DNA from 4 places in the Streptomyces sp. 8N114 genome. Region 2 is predicted to be linked to each of the others. Evidence: riboswitches for the same ligand, from Rfam matches in the RefSeq annotation. Region 2 holds a riboswitch; each other region holds the start of a gene.
The links. A riboswitch is a leader RNA that binds a small molecule or an ion and turns the genes downstream of it on or off. The one in region 2 is predicted to bind cobalamin.
Positions count from the first base shown of each region.

Region 1: linked by a shared signal. The riboswitch ahead of ACTWQF_RS13930 (ABC transporter substrate-binding protein) and the one ahead of metE (5-methyltetrahydropteroyltriglutamate--homocysteine S-methyltransferase) in region 2 are both predicted to bind cobalamin.
Region 3: linked by a shared signal. The riboswitch ahead of ACTWQF_RS15855 (CbtB domain-containing protein) and the one ahead of metE (5-methyltetrahydropteroyltriglutamate--homocysteine S-methyltransferase) in region 2 are both predicted to bind cobalamin.
Region 4: linked by a shared signal. The riboswitch ahead of ACTWQF_RS33145 (cobalamin biosynthesis protein) and the one ahead of metE (5-methyltetrahydropteroyltriglutamate--homocysteine S-methyltransferase) in region 2 are both predicted to bind cobalamin.

Region 1 is NZ_JBQQBT010000005.1:242,691-247,156, forward strand. Features, by position in the region: gene ACTWQF_RS13925 (FecCD family ABC transporter permease) at 1-943, opposite strand, end outside; gene ACTWQF_RS13930 (ABC transporter substrate-binding protein) at 1,180-2,220, opposite strand; cobalamin riboswitch at 2,287-2,468, opposite strand; gene ACTWQF_RS13935 (DUF7873 family protein) at 2,918-3,649, opposite strand; gene ACTWQF_RS13940 (terpene synthase family protein) at 3,821-4,466, shown strand, end outside.
Region 2 is NZ_JBQQBT010000002.1:319,925-324,390, reverse strand. Features, by position in the region: gene ACTWQF_RS06965 (MFS transporter) at 1-274, opposite strand, end outside; gene ACTWQF_RS06960 (tyrosine-protein phosphatase) at 583-1,377, shown strand; cobalamin riboswitch at 1,445-1,664, shown strand; gene metE (5-methyltetrahydropteroyltriglutamate--homocysteine S-methyltransferase) at 1,830-4,175, shown strand; gene ACTWQF_RS06950 (aspartate aminotransferase family protein) at 4,277-4,466, opposite strand, start outside.
Region 3 is NZ_JBQQBT010000006.1:209,845-214,310, forward strand. Features, by position in the region: gene ACTWQF_RS15845 (galactose oxidase-like domain-containing protein) at 1-730, shown strand, start outside; gene ACTWQF_RS15850 (glycoside hydrolase family 6 protein) at 850-1,917, opposite strand; cobalamin riboswitch at 2,107-2,228, shown strand; gene ACTWQF_RS15855 (CbtB domain-containing protein) at 2,256-2,489, shown strand; gene ACTWQF_RS15860 (CbtA family protein) at 2,510-3,334, shown strand; gene ACTWQF_RS15865 (HAD-IIA family hydrolase) at 3,417-4,196, opposite strand.
Region 4 is NZ_JBQQBT010000030.1:24,265-28,730, reverse strand. Features, by position in the region: gene ACTWQF_RS33160 (alpha/beta hydrolase) at 1-2, opposite strand, end outside; gene ACTWQF_RS33155 (inorganic phosphate transporter) at 347-1,693, shown strand; gene ACTWQF_RS33150 (hypothetical protein) at 1,711-1,923, shown strand; cobalamin riboswitch at 2,128-2,249, shown strand; gene ACTWQF_RS33145 (cobalamin biosynthesis protein) at 2,449-3,441, shown strand; gene ACTWQF_RS33140 (cobyric acid synthase) at 3,438-4,466, shown strand, end outside.

The DNA.
Region 1 (4,466 bases), on a different contig from region 2:
GTACCCCCAGCAGCGAGGTCGCCACCCCGACCGGCAGCTCACGCGGGTCCAGCAGGGTGCGGGCCACAGTGTCGACCCACACCAGGAAGACCGCGCCCACCAGCGCCGTCACCGGTAGCAGCCGCCGGTGCGCGGGCCCGGTCAGCGCGCGGGCCGCGTGCGGCAGCACCAGCCCCACGAAACCGATCGCGCCCGACGAGCTGACCAGTACCGCCGTCAGCAGCGCGGTGACCAGCAGCAGCGTCAGCCGTACCCGCCGCACCGGTACGCCCAGCGAGGCGGCGGCCTCCTGCCCGAAGGCGAAGGCGTCCAGCGCGTCGGCCCGCGCCAGGCACACCACCAGCGCCAGCCCCAACGCGCCGGCGCCCAGGGCCACCTCACCCCAGTCGGCCGAGCCCAGCGAGCCCAGCAGCCAGAACAGCACCCCGCGGGTCTGCTCGGCGTCGGCCGAGGTGAAGACGATCAGCGAGGTCAGCGCCGAGAACAGCTGCATTCCGGCGATGCCCGACAGCAGCACCCGGTCCGTCGTACCGCCCGAGGTGTGCGCCAGCAGCAGCACCAGCCCGAACGAGAGCGCCGCTCCCACGAAGGCGCCCGCCGACAGCGACAGGGCGCCGCCGCCCACGCCCAACACCACCACGGCGACCGCCCCCGTGGAAGCGCCGGAGGAGACGCCCAGCACGAACGGATCGGCCAGCGGATTGCGCAGCAGCGACTGGAGCACGGCGCCGCACAGCCCGAGACCCGCGCCGCATAGTGCTGCCAGCAGGGCGCGAGGGAGCCGTAGTTCCCAGACGATGCCCTCGCGGAGCGGCGAGAGGCCCGCCTCGGGGCCGCCCAGTCGTTCTGCGACGACCCGCCATACGTCGGCTACGCCGAGCCCGGCCTGGCCGACGGTGATGGCCAGGGCAACTGACGCGGCGAGGGCGAGTGCGGCGACCACGCACAGGAGGGCGGTGCCCCGCCCGGTGCGGAGGGCTCCGGTGAGGGGGTGCCCCTTTCCGAGGCTTGCGGACTGCGGGTGGGGTGTAGCTGGTCGCGCAGTTCCCCGCGCCCCTTCGGGGCGCGCCTCCCCCTGCGAAGCTTGGGCAGTCTGCGCCAGGGGCGCAGGGTGGGCAAGCGCAGCCCCCGGTGCCGGGTCGGCAGCAGCTTCGGAGCTCCCACCAGCCTGTTCCGCCCTCACTTCGCTAGCCCCAAATCCCGCAGCCCCCGCGCCACCTTCTCCACGCCCTCCACCGTGCGGATCGAGGGATTCATCGCGGCGCCGGGCAGCAGGATGTAGCGCTTGTGGCGGACTGCCGTCATATGGCGGGTGACCGGGTCGGACTCCAGCTTCCGGATCTTGGCTTTGGCTGTCTCCGCGGTCTGGTTCTTGCGGGTCAGATCGCCCAGCACGATCACATCGGGGTCCCGGTCGGCGACCGTCTCCCAGCCGATCTGCGGCCACTCGTCGTGGGTGTCGTCGAAGACGTTCTTCGCGCCCACCGCGCGGGTGATGATGCCCGGCGCCCCGCAGCAGCCCGCCAGATACGGCGACTCGGAGTTGGCGAACCAGTACATGACGGAGGTGCCGCGCGCGCCGGTGCCCCGGGTGGCCTTCGCCACCCGCGCCTTGAGACCGGCCACCAGCCGCTCGCCGCGCTTCTGCACGCCGAACGCCTTCGCCAGGTCGCGGATCTCGCCGTAGACGGTGCTCAGCTCCAGCCGGCTGCCGCGCGCTCCGTCACCGTTGGAGCCGGACTTCTTGGCGCAGTCGGCGGGGGAGAGGTAGGTGGGCACCCCGAGACCGGCGAACTTGCCGCGCGGGGCGACGCCGCCCTTGTCGAGGGTGGCGGAGAAGGAGGCGGTCACCAGGTCCGGGTCCTTTTCGAGCACCTTCTCCAGCGCGGGGTAACCGTCGGCCAGCCGCGGGACCTTCGCGTTCTGTTCACCGAGCCCCTTCATGACAGGGTCGGTCCAGGTGCCGGTGCCCGCCATCCTGTCGCCCAGCCCGAGTGCCAGCAGGATCTCGGTCGAGCCCTGGTCGAGGGAGACGGCCCGCCGCGGGGGCCGCTGGAGGGTGACGTCCTGCCCGCAGTTGTGCAGCGTCCGGGGGTAACCGGGGGCCGCGCCCTTGCCGGAAGCTTCCGTCGGGGAGCCCCCGCCGCAGCCGGCGGTGCCCAGGACGAGTGCGAGGGCGAGGCCCGGCACGAGTACGCGGATACGGCGCGGTCGGCGCATGGCCAGGTGTTCCTTCTCCGTCAGAGGCCCAGTCGCGGGGCCCGGCGTGCCACCGCGCCCGGGGCAGTCCGAGCGCGGGTGCCAGCAGGTCTTCGGGCTCGGGACTGTGGGAGCGTGCGCCTTCCCAGGGACGTACGTCCCCAGTGGCCTCGTGCACGCCCCAGTCCCACACCGCTGCGCGTCAGCTCCGGATTCGCACCGGATTCCCTGACCCGTTCAAGGGTTTGACTGGCGGCTGAAACGTACCACGCGGGCGGCAGCCCGCAGGAACCGGAGAAACGACAAAAGGGACCCCGGGGCTTTACCCGGCCCCGGGGTCCTGGGTGCCGCTCGTTCACACGCACCGGCCTGTTTATGGGCGGATCGTTCGGCGATGCCCTTGCGTGGAGCCACTCCACCACGGCGCAGCGTGGATGCGCCGGCTGGGTTCGAACCAGCGTCTCAAGGTCGTCACCGCCCCGGTTGCCGGACGATGAGCGGCGATACTGAGCTTGGAGCGAGAGGTTGAGACTGACGGGCACCCTGTGTTCAGGACAGGGCGACCCGGGGGGTCACACATCAGCTTCAGCTTCAGCTTTGCGCTCCTGGCGCACCCGGTGACCGAAGGGCGCTGAAGCCCTGGCCCCGGGGGACCCCGGCCGCCACGTCGTCGAAACGTGAGCCGGGGTGTCTGTGGTGGTGAGATGCCTCCTGGGCGTCAGTCGAAGAGGTAGCCGAAGACGGCGTCCCCGACGCGCTTGTCGGTGACCTCGGTCCCGTTGGCCTCCTCGCGGGCGAACTTCACCGCGGCGGCCAGCTTGTCCAGCCGCTCCAGCAGCTCGTTGACCCGTCGTGCGGGCAGGGCGCCGGAGTACTTGACCGTGGTCCAGTAGCCGACGGGGATGTCCTCGTAGTACACCTCGACCTGGGCCGGGTGCTTCTCCGTGGCCTCCGCCTTCACATGGTTGCGCGGCACCTTCTTGGTGCGCACCGTACGGACCTGCTCGGTCTTCCACCAGTCCGTGGAGGGGTCCTTCTCCCACGCCTCCGCGCCGTCCAGCACCGGCAGCTTCCGCAGGAAGGTGCCGAGCTCGCCCAGTTGCTTCTCCAGGAACAGCAGGTAGGAGACGGGAACTTCGGACAGGACGGTGCGCCCGTCGACGACGACGTCCGCACGAGCCGTGAGGTTCGCCCAGTCCTTCGTCGCCGTCACATCGAACAGGCGGGTCAGGATCTTCGCCGTTTCCTTCAGCACATCCTCGGCCTTGACCTGGACCCGCGTCGACTCCGGCGGAAGCTGCTCGCCCTCTTCGTCCTTGGGCTGGTACGTACGCGAGATACCGGCCAGCATCTGGGACTTCGCCAGCCCGTGCTGTGCCTGCGCCAGGTCCTGGACGACCTTGGACTTGACGCCTTTCTCGACTGCGATGATCTGATTCAGCTTCGCCACGAACGCGAAGTTAGCAGCCTGATCCGCAGTCGGGCCACGCATTTTGTTCGACGACTTCGTAACAGGCCCGAGGGACGGGGGTCCCACGTCCGAGTGAATTTGGATGTTCGTCGGCTTGGATCCGGGTAGGCCAAGTCAGCTACCGATCCGACGAGTTGGGGGACAGTGACGTTGTCGCAACCCTTCGAACTGCCCGACTTCTACGTGCCCTACCCGGCCCGGCTCAACCCGCACGTCGACCAGGCCCGGACCCATTCGCGGGAGTGGGCACGGGAGATGGGGATGCTGGAGGGCTCGGGGATCTGGGACACCGCCGACCTGGACGCGCACGACTATGCACTGCTGTGCGCCTACACCCACCCCGACGCCGACGCGGACGATCTGGCGCTGGTCACCGACTGGTACGTGTGGGTCTTCTTCTTCGACGACCACTTCCTGGAGGAGTTCAAGCGCACTCAGGACCGGGCGGGCGGCAAGGCGTATCTGGATCGGCTGCCGCTGTTCATGCCGCTGGAGGACGACCCCGCGGCCACGGTGCCCGAACCCACCAACCCCGTCGAGGCGGGCCTGGCCGATCTGTGGGCCAGGACGGTGCCGTCGATGTCGGCCGACTGGCGTGCGCGGTTCGCCGTCAGCACCGAGAACCTGCTCAACGAGTCGCTGTGGGAGCTCTCCAACATCAATATCGGGCGGGTGCCGAACCCGGTCGAGTACATCGAGATGCGGCGCAAGGTCGGCGGCGCGCCGTGGTCGGCCGGACTGGTGGAGTTCGCGGCGCACGCCGAGGTACCCGCCGCCGTTGCCGCCTCTCGCCCGC
Region 2 (4,466 bases):
ACACCGGAGCCGACCCCGCCGCGCACAGCGCGAGAACCACCATGGCCGCCGCCTGGACGAGATCCGCGCCGATCATCATGGCTCTGCGCCCCACCCTGCCCGCCAGAGCCCCGGCTCCCAGCCCCGCCAGCACACCCGCGAACAACCGCAGCGCCATGAGCAGGCCCAGACCGAGCCCGCTCCCCGTGACCTCGTAGGTGAACAGGCTCAACGCGATCAGATTGAGAAAACTGCCATAGACGGACACCGCATACGCGCCCACAAGAGCGCGCACACGCCAATGCAGGTGACTCAATCCAGACTCCTCATATGTAGGGCATGAGCCAGATACATGGCAGTGCACAGGGAGTTGGGCGATATGCGGGAGGCTACCGCGAGTACGGCGTTCTGCCGCCGAAGCCCATGGAATTGGTCGGAGCTCGCGGGCCGCCCGAACAGCTCCGCAGTCACGCGGTGGCGTGTGCCCCCCCCCCCCCCGCGCCCGGCGGAACGTCGTACGGGTCACGCATCCAAGGACTGATCGCCTCAGGCATCCATGCCTTATGGTCGAACGGACGGTCGTCGGAAATGCTAGGAGTGCGCGTGAGTGTGGAGTCCGCCGATACGGTGCTGACCGGGGTACGGAATTTCCGGGACGTCGGGGGCCTGCCGACGGTGGACGGGCGCCGGGTGCGGCGCGGGGTGCTCTTCCGCAGCGGGCACCTGGCACACGCGACACCCGAGGACGCCGCCTTCCTCGGCGAGCTCGAGCTGCACACGGTCTTCGACTTCCGCAACTCCGCCGACCAGGCGCTCGACGGCCCCGACATCGAGCTTCCGGGTGTCCGCAACGTCAATCTCCCGCTCTCCGACCCGGCCGACGGGGCCGAGTTCTGGCGGCTGGTGCGCGACGGCGAGCTGGATCAGCTGCGGGCCATACTCGGGGACGGCCTCGCTGCCCAACGGATGACCGACTCCTACCGCACCATGATCCGCGAGCGCACCGCCGAGCACAGCCGTATCCTGCACGCCCTCGCCGAGGACAGCGTGCCGGCGCTGATGCACTGCGCCGCGGGCAAGGACCGGGCCGGTCTGTCGATCGCCGTCACGCTGCTGGCCCTCGGCGTCGAGCGGGCCGCCATCGAGGAGGACTACCTCCAGTCCAACCAGCCGCACCGGCGCTACAAGATCTACCGCAGCAGCAAGTCCAAGGCCGGGATGTCCCCCGAGGTCCTGGAACTCCTCGCCCCCCTCTTCGACGCCCGCGCCGCCTACCTCCACGCGGCGTTCGCCACCATCGACGAGACGTGGGGCGACGCGGACACCTATCTGAAGGAGGGCCTCAAACTCTCCCCCGGCACCCGCACCAGGTTGCAGTCCCGCCTCCTGGAGCCCTGAGGCTCCGGGGGAGGAGCGACTGCCCACGCGGCGGATGCGGGCCGGCCCTCACGCGGCGGGCCCCGGCTATGCTGGCCATGCAGCTGGTTCGCCCCGTCCGCCAGGCGGGAGGCGTCGTAAGAGGGAACCCGGTGTGAATCCGGGACTGCCCCGCAGCGGTGAGCGGGAACGACCGCCGTCACACGCACTGGACCGACGGTCCGGGAAGCGACGGCCAGTAGGTGCCCGCCGGGAGACCGGCAGGCGCGCCCGCGAGTCCGAAGACCTGCCCGCTGCCCGTACGCGTCCACACGCGTACGGTCCTCCCGGAGACCTCGAGGGCGGGTCGGAGAGCACAGCGCACAAGGCGGCGGACACCAGCCACGCGTTCGCGCCGTCCCGTGCCGTCTCCCCTTCGCATCCTCGTCCCGATCTTCCGGGAGCGCTGGAGACATCTCGCGAAGGAGAGTTGCGTGACAGCGACAGCAGCGAACCCGGCCACCACTGCCCCGCCCGCACCGGTGCGTGCCACGGTGCACGGCTATCCCCGCCAGGGGCCGAACCGCGAACTGAAGAAGGCCATCGAGGGCTACTGGAAGGGCCGCGTCACCGCCGAGGCCCTGCACTCCACCGCCGCCGCACTGCGCAGCGCGAACTGGCGGCAGCTGGCGGAGGCGGGCATCCACGAGGTGCCCACCGGAGATTTCTCGTACTACGACCACGTGCTGGACACCACCGTCATGGTCGGCGCCCTCCCCGAGCGGCACCGGGAGGCGGTGGCGGTGGACCCGCTGGCCGGGTACTTCGCCATGGCCCGCGGCACGCAGGACGCCGCGCCGCTGGAGATGACCAAGTGGTTCGACACCAACTACCACTACCTGGTGCCCGAGCTCGGACCGGGCACGGTCTTCTGCGCTGACGCGAGCAAGCAGACCGCCGAGCTGAAGGAAGCCCTCGCACTGGGCCTGAAGGCGGCCCGGCCGGTGCTCGTCGGGCCGGTCACCTACCTTCTGCTGGCCAAACCGGCGCCGGGCGTCGCCCCCGACTTCGAGCCGCTGACACTGCTGGAGCGGCTGCTGCCGGTCTACGCGGAAGTGCTCGCTGACCTGCGCGCCGCAGGCGCTCAGTGGGTGCAGCTGGACGAGCCGGCGCTGGTGCAGGACCGCACCGCTGCCGAGCTGGAGGCCGCAGCGCAGGCATACCGGACGGTCGGCATGCTCACCGACCGGCCCCGCCTGCTGGTCGCCTCCTACTTCGACCGGCTCGGCGAGGCGCTGCCGGTGCTGGCGAAGGCACCCGTGGAGGGCCTGGCGCTGGACTTCACGGGCCCGGCCGCCGGAAACCTGGACGCGCTCGCCGCGGTCGGCGGGCTGCCCGGGAAGCGGCTGGTCGCGGGCGTGATCGACGGCCGCAATGTGTGGATCAACGACTACGAGCGGTCCATCGCCACCCTCGCCACCCTGCTGGGCCTCGCCGAGCGGGTGGATGTGGCGACCTCCTGCTCGCTGCTGCACGTGCCGCTGGACGCCCGCGCCGAGCGCCATATCGACCCGCAGGTGGCCCGCTGGCTGGCGTTCGCGCGGCAGAAGGCGGCCGAGGCCGTCACACTGGCGCGCGGGCTGTCCGAGGGGACCGGCGCGATCGGCGCCGAGCTCGCCGCCAACCGCGCCGATCTGGCCTCCCGTGCGGCCTCACCGCTCACCCACGACAAGACCGTACGGGCCCGCTCCGCCGCCGTCGCCGACGCGGACACCCGGCGGGCACTGCCGTACGCGCAGCGCACGGCGGCGCAGCGCACCCGGCTCGGTCTGCCGCCGCTGCCGACCACCACCATCGGGTCGTTCCCGCAGACGGCCGAGCTGCGTGCGGCCCGTGCCGACCTGCGGGCCGGCCGGATCGACGAGGCCGCCTACGAGGAGCGGATCGCGGCCGAGATCCGTGAGGTGGTCGGCTTCCAGGAGCGCGCCGGGCTCGACGTGCTGGTGCACGGTGAGCCCGAACGCAACGACATGGTGCAGTACTTCGCCGAACAGCTCACCGGCTACCTCGCCACCCGGCACGGCTGGGTGCAGTCGTACGGCACCCGCTATGTGCGCCCGCCGATCCTCGCGGGCGACGTCGCGCGCCGGCGGCCGTTGTCGGTCCGCTGGACGCGGTACGCCCAGTCGCTGACCTCCCGCCCGGTCAAGGGCATGCTCACCGGCCCGGTGACCATGCTCGCCTGGTCGTTCGTACGGGACGACCAGCCGGTGTCCGCGACGGCGCGCCAGGTGGCCTTGGCGCTGCGCGACGAGGTGTGCGAGCTGGAGGCCGCGGGGACCGCCGTCATCCAGGTCGACGAGCCGGCCCTGCGCGAGACGCTGCCGCTGTGCGCCGCCGACCGGCCCGGTTATCTGGCGTGGGCGACGGCAGCGTTCCGGCTCACCACCAGCGGTGTGCGACCGGACACCCAGATCCACACCCATATGTGCTACGCGGAGTTCGGCGACATCATCGAAGCGATAGCCGCCCTGGACGCCGATGTCATCAGCCTGGAGGCCGCCCGCTCCCATATGCAGGTCGCGGACGAGCTGGCAGGCCATGGCTACCCGCGCGAGGCGGGACCCGGCGTGTACGACATCCACTCCCCGCGGGTCCCGGGGGCAGATGAGATGGCGGCCCTGCTGCGCAAGGGGCTGGAAGCCATCCCGGCCGACCGGCTGTGGGTCAACCCGGACTGCGGACTGAAGACCCGCGGCTGGGCCGAAACCCGGACCTCGCTGGAGAACCTGGTCGCCGCGGCCCGTACGGTCCGGCAGGAACTCCCCGGCCAGAGCTGACCCTCTGGCAGCAGTTCCCCGCGCCCCGTCAGGGGCGCGGGGAACTGCGCGAGCAACCACGAACAACCCGCAGCCCGCGACGCACGGGCAGGGGCACCCCCTCAGCGATGAGCCACCGCCTGGCGGACCAGCGTGCGCCCGAAGTCCCACATGAGGCCGCCGCCACTGTGCGCGTCGTCCATGACCTGGGTGAACGCGTCCACGAAGCGGTCAACTTCCTCCTCACCGATCACCAGCGGCGGGATCAGCTTGATGACCTCCAGATGGTCCCCGGAGACCTGGGTGAGGATG
Region 3 (4,466 bases), on a different contig from region 2:
CCGCATCGTGGACCTCAAGTCCGACACTCCGCGCTTCCACGACGGCCCCAGGCTGTACGACAAGGTCCGCTACCCCAGCAGCGTGATCCTGCCGGACGACACCGTGCTGACGACCAACGGCTCCGGCCGGTACCGCGGCAAGAGCGACAGCAACGTGCTGAAGGCCGGGATCTACCACCCGAAAAGCAACACGTTCAAGGAGGCCGCCGCCCCGCTCGTCGGCCGCAACTACCACTCCGGCGGACTGCTGCTGCCCGACGGCCGGGTGATGACCTTTGGCTCGGACTCGCTGTACGCGGACAAGGCCGACACCAAGCCGGGGGAGTTCGACCAGCGCATCGAGATCTACACGCCGCCGTATCTGCATCAGGGCAAGCGGCAGCCGGAGCTGCGGAAGGCGGGCGGCAGCCCCCGGACGCTTGCGCCCGGCGCGCGTATCTCCTTCAAGAGCAAGGACGCCGCCTCACTGAAGAAGCTCCGGCTGGTGCGGCCCGGCTCCTTCACACACGTCACCAACGTGGAGCAGTCGTCGGTGGCGCTGAAGATGAAGAAGTCCCGGGACGGCACGGTGAGTACGACCATCCCGGACGATCCGTCCTTGGTGACGCCCGGGTGGTGGATGGTCTTCGGCGTGGACGGGAACGGGGTCCCGTCGAAGGCCCAGTGGGTGAAGGTTAGCGTTGACCCCGGCGCGGCCCACGCCCCGGTGACCGCGGGCGACCCGAAGTAGTACCCGGCATGGGGTGCTGCGCCCCGAAGGGGCGCGGGGAACTGCGCGAGCAACCACAACTCACCCGCAGCCTGCAAGCTACAGCCAGGGGCAGCCCCTGCCCAGAACAGGCGGGTGCCCTAACCCTTGGCGTTGCGGGCCAGTTCCAGCGCGTAGGACGGCCACCAAGTGCCCGGCGCGGGGCCACCTCGGCACTGGCCGTCCGACTCGCCCGGGCGCTTGATCCACAGGTAGGCGTCCACCGCCTTGTGCCCCGTCCTGGTGGTGGGCGCCTCGCCCAGCGCCCGCCCGGGCGGATTGCACCAGCTCTCCTTCCCGCCGCCGCGCAGCGGCCCCTTGCCGTTCCGGCTGGTGTCGACGACGAACGGCTTGTCGTCGACCATCGAGGACAGCCGCTTGCCGTAGGCGACGTTCGAAGCGGTGGTCTGGAAGTTGGAGACGTTCAGCGCGAACCCGTCGGCCTTACCGATCCCCGCGCGGTTGAGCGGTTCCACCAGTCCGCCGGGGTCGCGGACCCAGTCCGGGTTCCCGGCGTCCAGATAGACCTTCGTCCTGGGGAGCCGCTTGAGCCGGGTGACGGCGTCGTGGAGGAGCCCATAGCGCTCCTCGCGCAGCTGCGGCGCGGCGCAGTCGCCGGACACCGTGTGGGCCAGGGCGTCCGGCTCCACGATCACCGTGGCCGTCCGCTTCCCGATGCCCTCCGCGACGCCGTCCAGCCAACTGCGGTACGCCGCCCCGTCCTTCGCGCCGCCCTTGCTGTACTGCCCGCAGTCCCGGTGCGGCACGTTGTAGAGGACGAGCAGCGCACCGCGGTCCGCGGCGGCTGCGGCCTTGGTGACCCGGGCGGTGTGACCGCGGGGGTCCGCGGCGTCGATCCACTCGGCCACCGGCTGCCGGGCGATCTTCTTCAGCTGCGCGGCCCGCGCGGACTTGCCGTCCTTCGCGGCGGCGCCGGCCTGCCGCGCGGCGCTGCCCTCGGGGTTCACCCAGTACGGGGCGACGGACTTGGGGCGCTGTCGCACCGTCGGGTCCGCCTGGGCGCCGTCGTCCGAACCGCCGTCCGACGACGAGCAGCCGACCAGCAGCAGGGCCCCCGCCAGTGCACTTCCCGCGACGGCCCGCGCGCGGGCACCCAACGTGTGCGCCGTACGCGAGCATCGGGCGCCGTTTCTGGCGCTGCCGTACATCCACTCCCCCTCGGGTGTACTCCGGCCGCCGACCGGACCGCGACCGGCTGTCTGCCGGACCGCTGACGGGCCATGACGTCGCCCCATCGTGTCACAGGGCCCCCGCCGCGCGGCCGGGTTCCGCACCCGGTGTGACGGAGCCCTTATTGACAGTGCCATGGCAGGCTGGGAGTCTCCCGGACGGCACACTTCCATATTGAGGCGACAGAGTTCAGGAACCCGGTGCAACTCCGGGACGGTCCCGCCACTGTGTCCGCAGCCGCCCCCGACGGCTGCGGGAGTCAGGAACTGACCTGTCGCTTCTCCACCGATGGGGCGTGGAAACCCCAGGAGGAGGCATGCGGATGTCCCCGCACACCGTCGGCACGACCGTCGCACCCGAGAGCGCCGCCGCACACCCGGCGACCGTCAGGACCCGCGACTGGCTCATCGTCGCCGCCGCCGCGATCGTCGCACTGATCGCGCTGTACGCCGTCTTCGTCGACAACGGCAACCTCGTCTCCGCCACCGGCTCCTATCTGCACGAGTTCTCGCACGACGGCCGTCATCTGTTCGGCGCCCCCTGCCACTGACCGATCGGGGGTCGCTCGTCATGTCCGTATCAGCACAGCCAACTCCCTACCCCCTGCTGCCCCTTCTCGGCCGCGGCCTCGCGGCCGGCGGGGTCGCGGGGCTGGTCTCGGGACTGTTCTCGCTGCTGCTCGCCGAGCCCGTGATGGACCGGGCCATCCGGCTCGAGGAGAAACGCTCGGCGGCGGAAGCCGCCGCACACACGCACGCGGGCCACTCGGGGCACAGCCATGCCGCCGAGGCCGAGGAGCTCTTCAGCCGGGGCACCCAGCACTTCGGGCTGGTGGTCACCGCCGTGGTGGCGGGGCTCGCGATCGGGGTGTTCTTCACCCTGGCCTACGCCTTGGTGCACCGCTCGGCGGCCCGGAACGACGGCCGCGGCTGGCAGCGCGCCATGGGCCTGGCCGGTGCGGGGTTCCTCGCGCTGTCCCTGCTTCCGGCGCTGCGCTACCCGGCCAACCCGCCGGGTGTCGGTGACGGCGGCACCGTCGCCGAACGGCAGGGCCTGTGGGTGGCCGCGCTGGTCATCGGCGTACTGGGAATGGTGCTGGCACACCAGGTGCACCAACGGCTCGGACAGGCCGGGCACGGGCTTCCAGTGCGCCAGTTGGGGGCCGCGGCGGCCGTCGTCGCCACCCTGGCGGCGCTCTTCCTGCTGCCGGACAACCCGGACCAGGTCCCGGTGCCCGCCACCCTGTTGTGGGACTTCCGGGTGCTCTCACTGGGCGGGCACCTGGTCCTGTGGGCCGTGCTCGGCGCGGTGTTCGCGGCCCCGGCACTGCGGCGGCAGCCGTCCGCAGAGCGGGAGGGCCAGCCCGAGCCGGCGTCCGCTTCGGCGGTCTCCTGAGTCACATCTTCCGAGCCGGCAGCGGACCGAGTGTTCGGGCGGGAGCCGCGCCGCCGCCCCCGCCCGAGCACTCCACTCGCCCTCAGACCCGGTCGACGAGGTCCGCGATCGAGTCGACGACGCTGGAGGGGCGGTACGGGTAGCGCTCGACCTCGTCGGGCCTGGTCAGCCCGGTCAGCACCAGAAAGGTCTCAAGACCCGCCTCCATACCGGCCCGGACGTCGGTGTCCATCCGATCACCGATCATGGCGCTGGTCTCGGAGTGGGCGCCGATCGCGTTGAGCCCGGCGCGCATCATCAGCGGGTTGGGCTTGCCGACGAAGTAGGGGTGCTGCCCTGTGGCCTTGGTGATGAGGGCGGCGACCGAGCCGGTTGCGGGCAGCGCGCCCTCGGCCGAGGGGCCGGTCTCGTCAGGGTTGGTGGCGATGAAGCGGGCGCCGTCGTTGATGAGGCGGATGGCGCGGGTCAGCGCCTCGAAGCTGTAGGTGCGGGTCTCGCCGAGGACGACGTAGTCGGGGTCGGCGTCCGAGAGGACGTATCCGATGTCGTGCAGGGCCGTCGTCAGCCCGGCCTCCCCTATGACGTAGGCGGTGCCGCCGGGGCGCTGGTCGTCCAGGAACTGCGCGGTGGCCAGCGCGGAGGTCCAGATGTTCTCCGTCGGCACGTTCAGTCCGATACGGGAGAGCCGGGCGTGCAGGTCCCGAGGGGTGTACATGGAGTTGTTGGTGAGCACCAGGAACGGCCGCCCCGACTCCTTGAGCCGCTTGATGAACGAGTCGGCGCCGGGGACGGGGATCCCCTCGTGCATCAGCACACCGTCCATGTCGGTGAGCCAGGACTCGATGGGCTTGCGCTCTGCCACGGATGGACTCCTGCCAGGTCGTGGTGGTCCGGCCGGCGGGGACGTGCCCGCATGGAGCGAGGCACGGAACCGGCCGCCGCGCTCAGCGTAACGGCAGCGGCCGGTGCTGGTCAGCCGGGACGTATGCCGTCGAGTGCGTCGGGTGCCCGGACGCGACGGTCCGACTCGTTACCGCTGCGTAGTGCTCCGGCGGAGGCAGCCGATGACTGCTCGGTACCGGTGGCCGTGCGCGGTACCGGAGGCGGGTGGGTGCTCCCACCCGCGGGCTTT
Region 4 (4,466 bases), on a different contig from region 2:
ATCCTTGTCAGTGTTGACACGATCGGGCGTGCGAAACCAGCGGAGCGGGCCGGGAGGGTGACGCCTGGTCGGCGGAGCCGGGGCCCGGCGGCGGGTCGTACCGGCGCGTCGGCCGGCACGGCAACTGGCTGGGCGCCGCGTCGTGTTGGCGGCCGGGAGACATCTGGCGTCGGCACCCGGACGTGCCTTGCTTGGCCCCGAGGAGCCCTCGGCCTACGGTGTGATCTGGCCCACACAACAGGCTTCAGGGGGCGACACTTCGATGCCTGCCTCAGTTCACCTTCCGTTCACTCGCCGTCTTTACGTTCACGACGTCATTGCCCCTCGAACTGATTGTGCCTGGTGAATGGAACACATCACGCTTCTCATCGGGATCGTGATCGTCACGGCCTTGGTGTTCGACTTCACGAACGGCTTCCACGACACGGCCAACGCCATGGCCACAACCATCTCCACCGGGGCACTGGCTCCTCGGGCGGCGGTGGCCATGTCCGCGGTCCTCAACCTCCTCGGGGCCTTCCTGTCCATCGAGGTGGCCAAGACCATATCTTCAGGAATCATCGATGAAGGTTCCGGCATCCAGCCCGAAGTGATCTTCGCGGGGCTGGTGGGCGCGATCATCTGGAACCTGCTGACCTGGCTCGCCGGGCTGCCCTCCAGCTCCTCGCACGCGCTGATGGGCGGACTGATCGGCGCGACGCTCGCTGCCGTCGGCACGGGCGCGGTCAACGGCGACGTCGTCGTCATGAAGGTCCTCATCCCGGCGCTCGCCGCGCCCCTGGTCGCGGGCATCGCCTCCGTGTGCGCCACCCGGCTGACCTACCGGGTCGCCCGGCACGCCGACGAGGAGCGCACCGCGAAGGGCTACCGCGCCGGGCAGATCACCTCGGCCGCGCTGGTCTCCCTCGCCCACGGCACCAACGACGCGCAGAAGACCATGGGTGTCATCACGCTGGCCCTGGTCACCGGCGGCGCCCTGGCGCCCGGCTCCGACCCGCCGGTGTGGGTCATCGCCGCCGCCGGGCTCGCCATCGCACTGGGCACCTACCTCGGCGGCTGGCGCATCATCCGCACGATGGGCAAGGGCATCACCGACATCCAGCCCCCGCAGGGCTTCGCAGCCCAGACCAGCGCGGCGGCCACCATCCTGGCCTCCTCGCACATCGGCTTCTCCCTCTCCACCACGCACGTGTGCTCCGGCGCCGTGATGGGTTCAGGGCTCGGCCGCAAGGGCGGCGTCGTGCGGTGGGGAACGGCGGGCCGCATGGTCATCGGCTGGGCGCTGACCCTCCCCGCAGCCGGCGGCGTCGCGGCCGGGGCCGCGCTGCTGGCCCAGCAGGGCGACTGGGGCGTCACGACAGTCGCCGTCCTCGCCCTCGTGCTCTGCGGCGCCATCTGGCTCCGCTCCCGGCGCGCGCCGGTGGACCACACCAACGTCAACGAGGTCGAGCCCGCCTCGGCCCCGGAGACAACGGGGATCCCGAGCCCGGCCGGAGAGCCGGAGCCCGCGGGGCCCGAGTCCGAGCCCGTCGGGGTGGTCACCACCGCCATTCGGGCCGTCTCTCCGCCCCCGCCGCCGGCGGGAGTGAGCTCCGCCGCCTCGGCCGCCTCCGCCGCCTCCGCCGAGGAGACGAAGGCGGCCGAGACCCCGCATCCGACCGGCCGCCCCGCTTCGGCGAGCAGCCTCCGCTAGGCAGAAGGGACGACCGCATGAACATCGACTGGGCCGCACTCGGCCAGGTCTTCGGCGTCAGCCTGGTGGCGACGGTGGGACTCGTCGGCGTCTTCACCCTCGGCATCGTCGCCGGCTCGCCCCGCACCGCGGGCTCCGCGCCTTCGCCGCTGGCCCGCACCGGTGCGTACGTCTGCTACGCCCTGTGCGTGGCGGCAGTGGCGTACGGGATCTATCTGATCGCGGCGTAGCCGTTCCACGACGGGGGTTCGCCCCCGGTCTCCGACGCCAGGAACCATGTGTGGGGCTTCGCCTCCCGACCCCCGGCTCCACAGGGGGTGTAGGGGCGAAGCCCTCACGCTTTTTCCCGCCGCGACGGCCGTAACCAGCACGTTCGAGTTGCCCCCCGCAGGGGCGACGTGGTGGACTGCCGGGTGCCAAACGGCGGCATGGGGAGGAAGCCGGTGCGAATCCGGCGCGGTCCCGCCACTGTCACCGGGGAGCGCCTCCCTCAACGAAGCCACGGCCCACGCGGGCTGGAAGGCGGGGGCGGTGTGGATCCGGGAGCCAGGAGACTCTCGCCGCCGGTCGAGTCGAGCCAGGGCGAGGACCCTGAGTGAGGACACCGCCATGCGTGGCCCCGTCGCCATAGCTGTTGCTGCCGTATCTCTTGCCGAGGTGCCTGCTGCCTTCCCCTTGGAGCATCCCCGGGGACTCCGGCCGGGAGCACCCCCGACTGCCGCCGTCGTGGATGCGTGTGCCGGAACCGTCGTCTGATGCGGGCCCGTGACGTCCATGTCCGCGGCACTCTGCTGGGGTTCGCCGCCGACGCGCTGCTCGGTGATCCGCGGCGCGGCCACCCGGTCGCTGCCTTCGGGCGGGCGGCCGCCGCACTGGAGCGCCGAATGTGGCGCGACCACCGGGGCGCGGGGGCGCTCTATGTCGCTCTCTGCGCGGGGGGCGCGGTCGCCGCGGCGGGCGCGCTGAAGACGGTCGGTGCCGCACCCGGCCCCTCCCCCGCCGCGGGCCGCTCCCCGGCGCCCGGCATCGCGCTGACGGCCGTCACCGCGTGGGCCGTGCTCGGGGGTACGTCGCTGACCCGCGAGGCACGGGCCGTGGGCGCCGCGCTGGAGGCGGGAGACCTGGAGCTGGCACGCGAACGGCTGCCCGCGCTGTGCGGGCGCGACCCGCAGCGGCTGGGCGCGCCGGAAGTGGCCCGCGCCGTGGTCGAGTCGGTCGCGGAGAACACCTCCGACGCCGTGGTGGGAGCACTGGTGTGGGGGGCGCTGGCGGGCGTTCCGGGGCTGGTGGGCTTCCGCGCGGTCAACACGCTGGACGCGATGGTCGGGCACACCTCCCCGCGGCACCGCCGGTTCGGCTGGGCCGCCGCGCGGCTGGACGACGTGGCGGGCTGGCCGGGGGCACGGCTGACCGCCGTACTGGCCGCGTTCGCCGGGCCGGACCCGCGCGGTGCCGTACGCGCCTGGCGCGCCGACGCGCACCGCCACCCCAGCCCCAACGCGGGCCCCGTAGAGGCGTCGTTCGCGGGCGCACTGGGCGTGCGGCTGGGCGGGACGCTGTCGTACGGGGGGCGGGTGGAGCACCGGCCCGTCCTCAACGCGCCCGGCCGGGCCGTCCGAACGGCGGACATCGAGCGCGCTGTGCGGCTGTCGCGGCGGGTAGGACTGTTGGCGCTGGCCACAAGTTGTCTGGTGGGCACGGCAGTACGCCGCTTCGGGCGTGGCCGCGGGGAGGGAGGGGTGCGGTGAGCGCGCGTACGGGAGGCGGACTGCTGGTCGCCGGGACGACCTCGGACGCCGGCAAGAGCGTGGTGACGGCGGGCATCTGCCGCTGGCTGGCCCGCAAGGGGATGCGGGTGGCGCCGTTCAAGGCGCAGAACATGTCGCTGAACTCGTTCGTCACCCTCGACGGCGCCGAGATCGGCCGCGCGCAGGCCATGCAGGCGGCTGCCGCGCGGGTCGAGCCGAGCGCGCTGATGAACCCGGTGCTGCTGAAGCCGGGCAGCGACCGCACCAGCCAGGTCGTACTGCTGGGCAAGGCGGTCGGCGAGATGTCGGCACGGGGATACTTCGGCCGCCACACGGAAGGCGACGACAGCGGCTGTGGCGACGGCGTACGGCACGGGCGGCGCGAGGAGCTGCTGGAGACGGTCGCGGGCTGTCTCGAGGAGCTGCGGCGCAGCCATGACGCGGTCATCTGCGAGGGCGCGGGCAGCCCTGCGGAGATCAATCTGCGGCGCAGCGACATCGTCAACATGGGGCTGGCGCGCGCCTGTCGGCTGCCGGTGCTGGTGGTCGGCGACATCGACCGGGGCGGGGTGTTCGCCTCGCTCTTCGGTACGACGGCACTGCTGGCCCCCGAGGACCAGGCGCTGCTGGCAGGCTACATGGTCAACAAGTTCCGCGGCGACGTCACACTGCTGGAGCCCGGCCTGGAGATGCTGCACGGGCTGACCGGGCGGCCCACGCTGGGCGTACTGCCGTTCCAGCACGGGCTGGGCATCGACGAGGAGGACGGGCTGAGGGTCTCGCTGCGCGGCACCGTACGCGAGTCCACTGTCGCGCCCCCCTACGGGGCGGATGTGCTGCGGGTCGCCGTGCTGCCGGTGCCGTTGATGTCCAACTTCACCGATGTGGACGCACTGGCTGCCGAACCCGGTGTGGTGGTGCGGTTCTGCGACCGGCCGGAGGAACTGGCCGACGCCGACCTGGTGGTGGTGCCGGGCACCCGGGGCACGGTCAAGGCGCTGGAGTGGATACGTGAACGGGGCCTG